Regions from separate parts of the Primorskyibacter sp. S187A genome, predicted to be linked through region 1. Evidence: riboswitches for the same ligand, from Rfam matches in the RefSeq annotation. Region 1 holds a riboswitch; the other holds the start of a gene.

Region 1 (5,552 bases):
AGTGATGGGTGGGGCCGTGGCCCGACCCGACAGACAAGTCATCCGCATGGGCGATGGCATCGCTGACATAGGCCTTGGCGGCAGCGACTGCCTTGGGCAAAGATTGCTTGCGAGCAATCTGCGCGGCCAGCGCGGCCGACAGGGTGCAACCGGTGCCATGTGTGTTCCGCGTCGCCGTGCGCGCGCCCTCAAACCACGTTACATTGTCCGAGGTGACCAGACAGTCAGGGCTGTCTGCTCCGTCAAGGTGGCCACCTTTCATCACGATGGCGCTCGGCCCGAGGGCGATCAACGCACGGGCCTGCTGCGCCATCTCTTCGCGGGTTTGCGCAATCGGCCTGTCCAGAAGGTGCGCGGCCTCCGGCAGGTTGGGCGTCAACACAAAGGCCAAGGGCAGAAGTCGCGTCCGCAACGTGCCCACCGCGTCCGGTTGCAACAGAGGTGCGCCGCCTTTGGCAATCATAACCGGGTCCAGCACGATCGGTGCATCGCAACCTTGCAGCGCCTCGGCCACGGCGGCAGCGATCTCGGCGTTGGCGATCATGCCGATCTTCACGGCATCAACGCGGATATCTTCGAAAATGGCCTTGATTTGCGCTTGCACGAACTCCGGCGGGACAAGATGAATGCCGCTTACGCCTTGGGTATTCTGCGCGGTCAGCGCGGTGATGGCTGCCATGGCATAGGCCCCGTTTGCCGACATCGCCTTGAGGTCGGCCTGGATACCAGCCCCTCCCGATGGATCGGAGCCTGCGATACTGAGAACATTGGGAATCATTTGAACCGCTCCTCTTTTGCAAATGCTTGCGCCGCCGCGGTCACATCGGGCTGCCCGCAAATCGCGGAGACAACCGCAAGCCCATCCGCCCCGCTTTGCCGCACCGGCCTTGCGTGTTCCGCCTTGAGCCCGCCAATGGCGACAGTGGGCAGCGGCGTCAGCGCCACAAGCGATGCCAACCCGTCGAACCCAATGGGCGCTTCGTGGTCTGTCTTGGTGGCTGTGCCGAAGACAGGGCCGAGGCCGAGGTAATCCACCAAGGACGGATCGGCGGCCCTGACCGTGTCAGGCGTCTCGCAAGACAAGCCCAGCACCTTGCCCGGCCCAAGCTGCGCGCGCGCTTGCGCAGGTGTCATATCTCCCTGACCGATATGCGCGCCGTCCACGTCAGCAGCGACAGCAGCCTCCACATCGTCATTGATCACAAGCGGGACGCCACTGTCTGACAGCATGTCCTTCAATCCGCGCGCCAGTTCGACACGCTCCCGCGTTGTCGCCGTCTTGTCGCGCAGCTGAACAAAGCTGACACCCCCCGCCACGGCGCGGCGCACGGTCTCCACCACACCGAGCGGCGCGCAAAGCTGCGGATCGGTCACAAGATACAACCCAAGACTGTCGCGCAGCCCCGTCATCCCAGCACCGTTTGGGCCAGATCATCCGGCCCGACCGATGCCAGCGCATCAAGGAAGTGGACCTGAAAGCTGCCCGGCCCCGTGGCCTGCGAGGCGGCAACATTGCCGGCGGCCTTGAAATGCGCCAACGCACCGAGCGCGGCGTCAAACGCGGGCCCCGCGGCTGCATAAGCGCCCATGAGTGCTGTCTGAGAACACCCCAGTGCCGTGATTTGCGGCATGAGCGCCGAGCCGCCAGTGACTTCGGCGCTTTGCGTGCCGTCCGTGACGAAATCCACAGGGCCAGTGACAGCAACGGTTGCGCCATAATCCCGCGCCAAGGCCTCAGCCGCGCCTTTGGCCGCATCGACACTGTCACCGCTATCCGCGCCTTTGCCGCTGCCTGCCTCACCGGCAAGTGCCAGGATCTCTGACGCATTGCCGCGCAGGATCGTCGGGCGCTGCACAAGCAAGTCCTGTGCTACGCCTTTGCGATAGGCGCTTACGAAGTGCGCGACCGGGTCCAGCACCCAAGGCACATCGCTGGCGTTGGCCGTCTTGGCCGCAGCCATCATGGAGGCCGCCCAAGCGCCGTCCAATGTGCCGATATTGATTGTCAGTGCCCCGCAAATCGGCGTGAAATCCTCGATTTCTTCGACAGCATGCAGCATCGCAGGCGAGGCACCGGCCGCAAGAACGACATTCGCGGCTATATTCATGGCGACATAGTTTGTGATGCACTGCACAAGTGGGTTTTGCGCACGCAGTGGGGTCAGAATGTCATTGAACGACATATACGTCTCTTTCTCATCTTGGCGAAGAAAAAGAGCACCTGTCAGCTTGGTCAAAAGCGACTGTGACCTCCCTCCGCCAGCATTATCTGGTTCAGGTTCAAAGGGTACGTCTCAGCTTTTCAGCGCCCCTGGCGAATGAGACGCTAGGTCAAGTTGCGAGGATGGTCAAGCGTCCCCAATACCTGTGCGCGGACCGGCCAAGTCAAGTCTCGCTGGGTTCCGATGTGACCAAAGGGGGCCTTAGGTTGAGGAGATCTAATGACGGCTTCGTCCCGCATAGCTGACGGTGTTCTTCTTTTAGGCACCTCGCCGCAACGCTTTCTCTCTCGTGCGCATTTGCTTACGGCACCGCGCAAGGCGCTAGACGGATGGCCGCCCGCTTCAGGCCGCCGCCTTCCTGTTTGTGGCCCAGCGGCGGATCACTTTGACGGCGGGCAGGAAGATCAGGATGAGGGCGATGATCGTGATCGGACCCGCGATGGGGCGGGTGAAGAAGATCGAAGGATCACCCGAGGACAAGAGCAGCGACTGGCGCAGCGTGGGCTCCGCGATGGGGCCCAGAACGATGGCCAGCACGGCGGGGGCCAGCGGGTAGTCGAACTTGCGCAGGAAGAATGCGCCCAGGCCAAAGACCACCATCAGCCAGATGTCGAACATGTCCCGCGTCGCCGCATAGCCGCCCGCAATCGAGAGCACGAAGATCATCGGCGCGAGGATCGTGAACGGCATCCGCAGCATCCAGATGAAGAGCGGGATGAACGCCAGGTTGATCAGCAGCGCGGCCAGATTGGAGATGTAGAACGAGCCGATCAGGCCCCAGACAAATTCCTGCTCATCCACGAAGAGGCGCGGGCCGGGGACGAGGCCCCAGATCACCATACCGCCCAGCAGGATCGCTGTCGTGGGCGAGCCGGGAATGCCCAGTGTCAGCATCGGCAGCATTGAGCCTGTCGAGGCCGAATTGTTGGCCGCTTCCGGCGCCGCAACCCCGTCAGGAGAGCCTTTGCCGAATTCCTCGGGCTTGCGGGAGATCATCTTCGTGACACCGTAGGACATGAGCGAGCCGGGCGTCGCGCCCGCCGCAGGCAGGACGCCCACGAAAAAGCCCAGAAACGAGCCGATCATCGTCCCGCGCCAGCCGCGCTTCGTGGCTTCCTTGGTGTCTGCCGCCATGCCTTTCACGGTCATCTTGGGCGTGGTCGTCTCCACCTCGCCGCGGCTTTGCTCAATGGTCCAGATCATCTCGCCGATGCCGTAGACGCCAATGGCCAGAACCAGAAAGCCGATGCCCTGCAGGAAGCCGTTGTAATCAAAAAGCACAAGCCGGGGCGCGCCGGAGATCTGGTCAAAGCCAATGGCGCCCAGCACGAGGCCGAAGCAGATCGAAAAGATCGTCTTGGGGATATCGTCGCCGCCCAGACCCACGAACGTGGCAAAGGCCAACAGCATCAGCGCAAAGACCTCGGGCGGACCAAAAGACAGGGCAACGGAGGCCAGCACGGGGGCGAAGAGCGTGAAGAGAATGTTGGCCACGGTCCCGCCGATGAAAGAGGCCAGTGCAGCTGTGACGAGGGCGAGGCTCGCGCGGCCCTGCCGGGCCAGTGGCCTGCCATCAAAGGTGGTGGCCACCGCAGTTGACGCGCCGGGGATCCCCAGCGTCACAGAGGAGACCGCACCGCCATACATCGCGCCATAGTAAATCGCGGCCAGAAAGATGATCGCTGATCCCGGAGGGACAAGGAAGGTCACGGGCAGAAGGATGGCCACGCCGTTGACAGAGCCCAGCCCGGGCATCGCACCGATAAAGAGCCCGACCGTGACCCCGATCAGGATCATCATGAGGTTGAGCGGTTGGAGAGACAGGAGCATGCCGTCAGCCAGCAGGGCGAGAACTTCCATAGTCAGAGGCTTTCTTCAAAGTGGCCTGCCTTGGCGAGAGGGGCCTTAGGGGATCGGAGCGGGTCGTGTCAGTAGATGATGTCGTAGAGGATATCGAACACCGGATCGGTAAACGGCAGGCCCGAGGGCATCGTGATCTGCATCGCGCCTTCGAAGAAGAAAAACAGCGCGACAGGTGTGATCAGCGCGACCGCGAGTGTGAAGACCAACCCGTGCCGTCCGAGAAACCACATGTAGTAGAACAGGAAGACTGCAATCGCCCCGTACATGGAGATGATATTGACGAGGGCCACAAATCCGATGATGCCGCCGCCCACGAAGATGAGCGTCCGCCAGCCGTAGCTGTCGAGGACCGGTTCATCGGATTGGGAGGCGGGGGTCAGGCCACGGTACCAGTTGACCGCGGTCCAGCCGCAGCAGCCCAACATGATGGTCGCGAGCCAGAAGGGCCATGCACCGCCGCCGGGCCCCTGATCTGCAATATATCCGATGGGCAGCTCGGTGCTTTTCCACATCAGGTAAAGTGACAGGAGGGCCAGAATCCCCGCGGTCATAAGTTCACCAACGCGCATCTGGCCCTCCCTTTTGTCATTGCCCCCTTGCGGAGGTCTTCGCTAACTCGCAGTTAACCTTAGGTCAGCTCTGCTTTTCGCCAAGGGCGGCGAGCAGCTTCTTGTGATTTTCCACCTGAAGCGACCAGTAATCGCGCTGCTCATCGGCGTTCATCCACAGCGGCGAGAGGCTCTCGGATGCCAGGTAGCCCTGCCATTCTTCGCTCTCGTAAATCGTTGTGAAGACTTGCTGATAATAGGCTGCGGCTTCATCGGACATGCCCGGTGCGCCGACGACGGCACGCTGGTTGTAGTAGGAGAAGTCATGACCCTTTTCCTTGATCGTCGGCACGTCCGGATAGGCGGGCATACGCTCGTCGGAGAAGGCCAGAAGGGGCACGAAGTCACCGGCTTCATAGAAACCTTTGGCCTCGGCGGGGTTGTTCACGGTTGCCATGATCTGCTGGCCAGCGAGGTCCTTGGCCACGGCGCCGCCGCCATCGTAGGGGATATATTTCACGTCGAGACCGTAGGCTTCGGACATGTAGGCGATGACGATGCTGTCTTCCTGACCGGCACCTGTGCCGCCCATGACGTACTCGCCGCCCATGCTTTTAACCTTCTCGACATACTGCTCAAAGGTCGTGATGCCGCTGTCCTTGTGGACCCAGAGCACAAACGGGTCGACGCCCATCATCGCCACGGGCGTGAATGTCTGGATGTCGATCCCGAGGTTCGCCTGACGCAGCGGCGTCGTGAAGAAGGAGTTCAGCGTCACGAGGATCGTGTGATCGGGGTCAGACGCGTTGGAGACGTGGATCAGCGCTTCTGCGCCGGAGCCACCGCCCTTGTTGTTGGGCACGAGGGGACGGTTCGTGAGGTCTTTCGTTTCTGCGACGGACTGGATGAAACGTGCGAT
Region 2 (5,552 bases), 200 kb from region 1:
GCCGCCGGTTTGCTCACGCTGATCAATCCCTGCGTTGTCCCCGTCTTGCCCATCGTGCTGGCCTCTGCCGCACAAGCGGGACGTGGGGGCCCCGCCTATCTGGCGCTAGGGATGGCCGCGAGCTTTGTCGTACTGGGCCTGAGCGTCACCGCCTTCGGGCATTTGATTGGTCTGGACGCAGATAGCCTTGCTCGCGCCGGTGCGCTCGTGATGATCGCGTTCGGAGCGATCCTGCTGGTTCCCAAACTGTCAACGGCTTTTTCAACGGCCACAGCAGGTGTCGCCGCCAGCGCAGACAGCACCATGTCCCGCATGGAGGGCACGTCACCCGCGGGGCAATTGGCAGGGGGCGCCTTGCTTGGCGCGGTTTGGTCGCCCTGCATCGGGCCGACGCTGGGCAGTGCCATAGCCTTGGCATCCCAAGGCGAAAGCCTGCTACGCGCGGGCAGTATCATGGCCTTTTTCGCGGCCGGCGTCGCGACCCTGATCCTCGCTCTGGGCTATGGTGCGAAGGGCATTTTGCAACGCAACCGCGAGGCATTCCAGCGCATCGCAAACGCGTCCCGCCCATTGCTGGGCGTCACCTTTGTCGTCGTGGGCCTCTCGCTCTACTTTGGCTTGCATCACGTGATCGAAATCTGGGCGTTGGATAACCTGCCGCCCTGGCTCGTCGATTTATCCGTTTCCATATAACCAACCAAAGAGGACCTGATGGACCGTAGAACATTCATGATCACCGCCAGCGCTGGCGCTGCGGCAATGACCCTTCCGCAAGTTGCGTCAGCTGCCGCACTGGACTATCGCCCCGGCCTTCTGAAAGAGCGGCTCGACGCGGGCGACACCGTTCTGCTCGATTTCAAGGCAAGCTGGTGTGGCACATGCCGGGCGCAGGGTCGTGCCATTGAAGCGCTGAAGAAGGAAAACGCCGCCTATGGCGAGCGCATTACCTTTATCAATGTGGATTGGGACACCTATGGCAGCAGCGAAATGGCCAAGCGGCTCAAGATCCCGCGGCGGTCGACACTGGTTGTCATGAAAGGCGATGAAGAGCTTGGCCGGATCGTCGCGGAAACGCGCAAGGAACGGATCAAGTCCCTGATGGATACCGCCCTGAACGCGGCCAGCGCCTGAACCCAAAGGCACTCATGATCAAAGCGCACCCCGCTTCAGGGGTGCGCCTCGGAACATCATCCGATCCGGCCCTGGTTCTCACCGACATGCCCCCGGTGGAGCAACATGTGATCTAGGATCACACAGGCCATCATCGCCTCCCCAACCGGAACAGCGCGGATACCAACACAAGGGTCATGGCGGCCCTTGGTGATGATCTCGGTGTCCTCGCCCGCTTTGGTGATCGTCTTTCTGGTCGACAGGATGGATGAGGTCGGCTTCACCGCGAAGCGCACCACGATATCCTGCCCTGTTGAGATACCGCCCAGAATGCCACCAGCATGATTGGAATTGTAGACAGGCCCATCCGGCCCCATGGTGATCTCATCCGCGTTCTCGGTTCCGGTGAGCCCCGCAGCTGCCATACCCTCACCAATCTCAACACCTTTGACCGCGTTGATGCTCATCATGGCAGCGGCAAGATCCGTGTCGAGCTTGCCGTAAATCGGCGCGCCCAGACCAGCGGGCGCACCTTGCGCCACAACTTCAATGACAGCGCCCACAGAATTATGCGCATCCTTGCGCAGATGGGTCAGATACGCCTCCCACTCCGATACAGCCGCCGCATCGGGGATCCAGAAGTCATTTCGGGCAATCTCATCCCAGTCAAACCGGGCGCGATCGATGTGCTTCTCGCCCATTTGTGTCATGTAACCCGTAATGCTGAGATCGGGCGCAAGCTGTGCCAGCGCGGCCCGGGCAATACCCCCCGCCGCCACACGTGCGGCTGTCTCGCGGGCCGAAGAGCGCCCGCCGCCGCGATAGTCGCGAATGCCGTATTTCTGCCAGTAGGTGATATCTGCATGGCCGGGCCGGAACTTTTCGACGATATCACCATAATCCTTGGAGCGCTGATCGGTATTGCGGATCAGAAGCTGGATGGGGTGCCCCGTGGATTTGCCCTCAAAAACACCTGAGAGGATCTCGACCGCATCGGGCTCCTTGCGCTGGGTCGTGTTCTTGTTCTGGCCTGGTTTGCGCTTGTCGAGCCAATGCTGGAGAAAGCCCGCATCAATCTCGATGCCGGGCGGGCAGCCGTCTACCGTTGCGCCCAAAGCCGGCCCGTGGCTTTCGCCCCAAGTGGTCACGCGGAAGATATGGCCAAAAGTGTTGAACGACATGGGTTGGCTCCTTTCCGTCTGAGATAATCGCGTGGCCACAGAGCCTCAAGCGGTTTGTCCTTGATGCGGTCAGGAGATCGGTCTACGTCTGAAGATACCTCGGGGTGCTTTGCTCACGGTCTGATTGACCCAAGCAAAGCTGAGATGCGCAAGCGAACCCGTAGAACCTGAACCGGCTAGAACCGGCGGAGGGAAGGTCGGCGCATCAAAGCGCCCCCCAACACCCCCGCCCCCAATGATGGAGTTGCCCTCATGAAGGCCCTTCCCCTCGTTGCGGGACTGTTTCTTGCGACGCAAAGCTTCGCGGAGACCCCCGTTCTCACTGTCTACGCACCCGATTACTTCGCCTCTGAATGGGGCCCTGGCCCCGGCATCGAGGCCGCCTTTGAGGCACGGTGCGGCTGTGATCTCGTTTACAAAACGGGCGAACTTCTGCCCCGCCTGCTGCTTGAAGGGCCGCAAACGGAGGCTGATGTCGCCATTGGCTTCAACACCGATGTGACCAAACGGGCCCGCGAGAGTGGCCTCTTTGCGCCGCATGGCCTCGACACCTCTTCCCTGACGCTTCCTCTGGATTGGTCAGACGACACGTTCCTGCCCTTCAACTACGGGCATACGGCTTTCATCTACAACAACACGCTGGTGTCCGAGCCGCCAAGCTCTTTTGCAGATTTGCTTGAAGCGCCGGATGATCTCCGGCTCGTCATTCAGGATCCGCGTAGTTCGATTTCCGGGCTTGCCCTCGTGCTGTGGGTCAAGGCTGTTTATGGCGACGACGCGGAAGCGGCCTGGGCGAAGCTGGCACCCAAGATCGTGACGGTGACCAAAGGCTGGTCCGAGAGTTATGGCCTTTTCACAGATGGTGAGGCCGACATGGTCCTCAGCTACACCACGTCCCCCGCCTACCACATAATCGCAGAGGAAGACCTGACGAAATCCGCCGCGATTTTCCCTGAAGGCCACTACTTCATGGTCGAGCTGGCCGCCAAGCTCAAGGGCACGGACAATTCCGAACTCGCCGATCAGTTCATGGCCTTCATCCTGACGGAAGAATTCCAGTCCATGATCCCGACGTCGAACTGGTCTCTCCCCGCGGCCCTGCCGCAAGACAAATGGCCGGAAGGGTTCCAAACCCTGCCCTTGCCAGACAAGGTCTTGTTCTACACCGAGGACGAAGCGGCAGCGCTTCGTGATGAGGCGATCGAGGCATGGCGCAGCGCGCTCTCGCAATAATCGCAGCGCTGATCGTTGCGGGGCTGGTCATTGGCCCCGTGGCGAAGGTTCTGCATACGGGCGGCAGTCTTGCCGCCCTGACCGTGGGTGATTGGGCAGCGCTGCGCTTCACGATATGGCAAGCCGCTCTGTCTGCGGCCCTGTCTGTCTGCTTCGCCATCCCTGTGGCCCGCGCCCTCGCCCGGCGTCATTTTCCCGGGCGTGGCCTCTTGATCTCGATCATGGGCGCCCCCTTTATTCTCCCGGTCATCGTGGCCATCCTTGGGCTTCTGGCGGTTTTTGGAGGCAATGGTTGGGTAAACGCCATTTTGGGTGCGGTTGGTGCGCCGCGCATTGATATCTACGGCTACCATGGCGTCATCCTTGCGCATGTTTTCTTCAACCTGCCGTTGGCCGTCCGCATGATCTTGCAGGGATGGCTGGCCATTCCAGCCGAACGTCTTCACGTGGCCGCAAGCCTCGGCGCGCCCGTTGGGCGTGTGTTGGAGCGCCCCATGCTGTGGCAAGTCTGTCCGGGGGCGTTTGCGATCATTTTTGTGATATGCACCGGGTCTTTCGCTGTCGCGCTGACGCTGGGCGGCGGCCCCCGGGCAACGACGGTAGAGCTCGCAATCTATCAAGCCTTCAAATTCGATTTTGACCTCTCTCGCGCGGCAACGCTGGCAATGGTGCAGCTCGGGCTGGGCCTCACGGCAGGGGCGCTGGCACTCCGGCTTGCGCGGACCGAAGGCTTCGGCGCCGGTTTTGATCGCGTGGTGCAGCGATGGGACGGGCACGCCGGGGTCGATGCGATCTGGATCGCGCTGGCATCTGCCTTTCTGCTCCTCCCCCTTGCCGCAGTGGTCCTCTCCGGCGCGCCCGGGCTCGCGCTCCTGCCTTCGTCAGTTTGGGACGCCACGCTTCGGTCTGTAGTGCTTGCGCTAGGCGCGACAGCTTTGACAATTTGCTTCGCTTTGGCGCTGGTCAGCCGCGCAGGCGAAATGGCGTCGCTTCTCGGAATATCAGTCTCCGGACTTGTCTTAGGCACCGGGCTGTTTCTGTTGCTTCGGCCATATGTCCGCCCAGGCGACGTGGCCCTACCCGTCACCATGCTTGTCAACGTGCTGATGGCGCTGCCCTTCGCGTTGCGCATCCTGAAACCGGAAGTCGATGCGGCCCGGGCCGACTTCGGACGTTTGGCCGACGCCTTGGGGCTTTCGGTCTATGCGCGTTGGCGTATCATCTACCTGCCGCGGCTGCGTCGCCCCTTGGGCTTTGCGGCCGGCCTCACAGCAGCCCTGTCCATGGGCGATCTTGGGGTAATCACGCTTTTCGCCGATGGCGACAGCGCGACGCTTCCACTCCAGATCTATCGGTTGATGGGAAGCTACCAGATGGAAGCGGCACAAGGTGCGGCCTTGCTGCTTCTTGCGCTGAGCCTGCTTCTGTTTTGGGTGTTTGATCGCGGAGGGCGCGCCGGTGTTGAAGCTTGAAAACATCACACTCAAACAGGGCAGCTTTTCCCTCGCAGCCGACGTTCAGTTTGGTCCCGGCGTAACAGCCATACTCGGCCCGTCAGGGGCCGGAAAATCAACTGTTTTGAGTGCGATTGCAGGTTTCCTGACACCATTTTCAGGCGACATAACCTGGCACGGAATTTCTCTCTTGCGCCTATCCCCAGCGCGGCGTCCAGTTGCGATGCTGTTTCAGGATAACAACCTGTTTCCACATCTGACCGTTACGGAAAATCTTGCGCTGGCCCTGACGCCCAAGCGCCCAACCAGTCACCACCTTGATCAAATCAGTGCCGCTTTGTCGAAAGTCGCCCTCAATGGCCTGGAGAAGCGCAAGCCGCGTGAGCTATCTGGCGGTCAGCAAAGCCGCGTCGCATTGGCCCGTGTGCTGCTGCAAAACAGGCCTGTTCTTTTGCTTGATGAGCCATTTGCGGCGCTGGGTCCGGCGCTGAAGAAAGACATGCTTGACCTCGTTGCACACATCGCGGCGCAACAGGACCTCACCTGCCTGATGGTCACACATGATCCAGCAGAT

Evidence for each region. Region 1 has a riboswitch for thiamine pyrophosphate ahead of thiM (hydroxyethylthiazole kinase). Riboswitches for the same ligand answer to the same signal wherever they lie in the genome.
Region 2: another riboswitch for thiamine pyrophosphate. It lies ahead of ACP15S_RS15320 (thiamine ABC transporter substrate-binding protein); the one in region 1 lies ahead of thiM (hydroxyethylthiazole kinase).

What each region holds. Positions count from the first base shown of each region.
Region 1 is NZ_JBNAGA010000002.1:1,088,237-1,093,788, forward strand. Features, by position in the region: gene thiD (bifunctional hydroxymethylpyrimidine kinase/phosphomethylpyrimidine kinase) at 1-778, opposite strand, end outside; gene thiE (thiamine phosphate synthase) at 775-1,410, opposite strand; gene thiM (hydroxyethylthiazole kinase) at 1,407-2,183, opposite strand; TPP riboswitch at 2,235-2,323, opposite strand; gene ACP15S_RS16325 (tripartite tricarboxylate transporter permease) at 2,565-4,082, opposite strand; gene ACP15S_RS16330 (tripartite tricarboxylate transporter TctB family protein) at 4,151-4,654, opposite strand; gene ACP15S_RS16335 (Bug family tripartite tricarboxylate transporter substrate binding protein) at 4,719-5,552, opposite strand, start outside.
Region 2 is NZ_JBNAGA010000002.1:888,366-893,917, reverse strand. Features, by position in the region: gene ACP15S_RS15335 (cytochrome c biogenesis CcdA family protein) at 1-693, shown strand, start outside; gene ACP15S_RS15330 (thioredoxin family protein) at 712-1,131, shown strand; gene aroC (chorismate synthase) at 1,188-2,291, opposite strand; TPP riboswitch at 2,382-2,502, shown strand; gene ACP15S_RS15320 (thiamine ABC transporter substrate-binding protein) at 2,544-3,524, shown strand; gene ACP15S_RS15315 (thiamine/thiamine pyrophosphate ABC transporter permease ThiP) at 3,500-4,996, shown strand; gene ACP15S_RS15310 (ATP-binding cassette domain-containing protein) at 4,983-5,552, shown strand, end outside.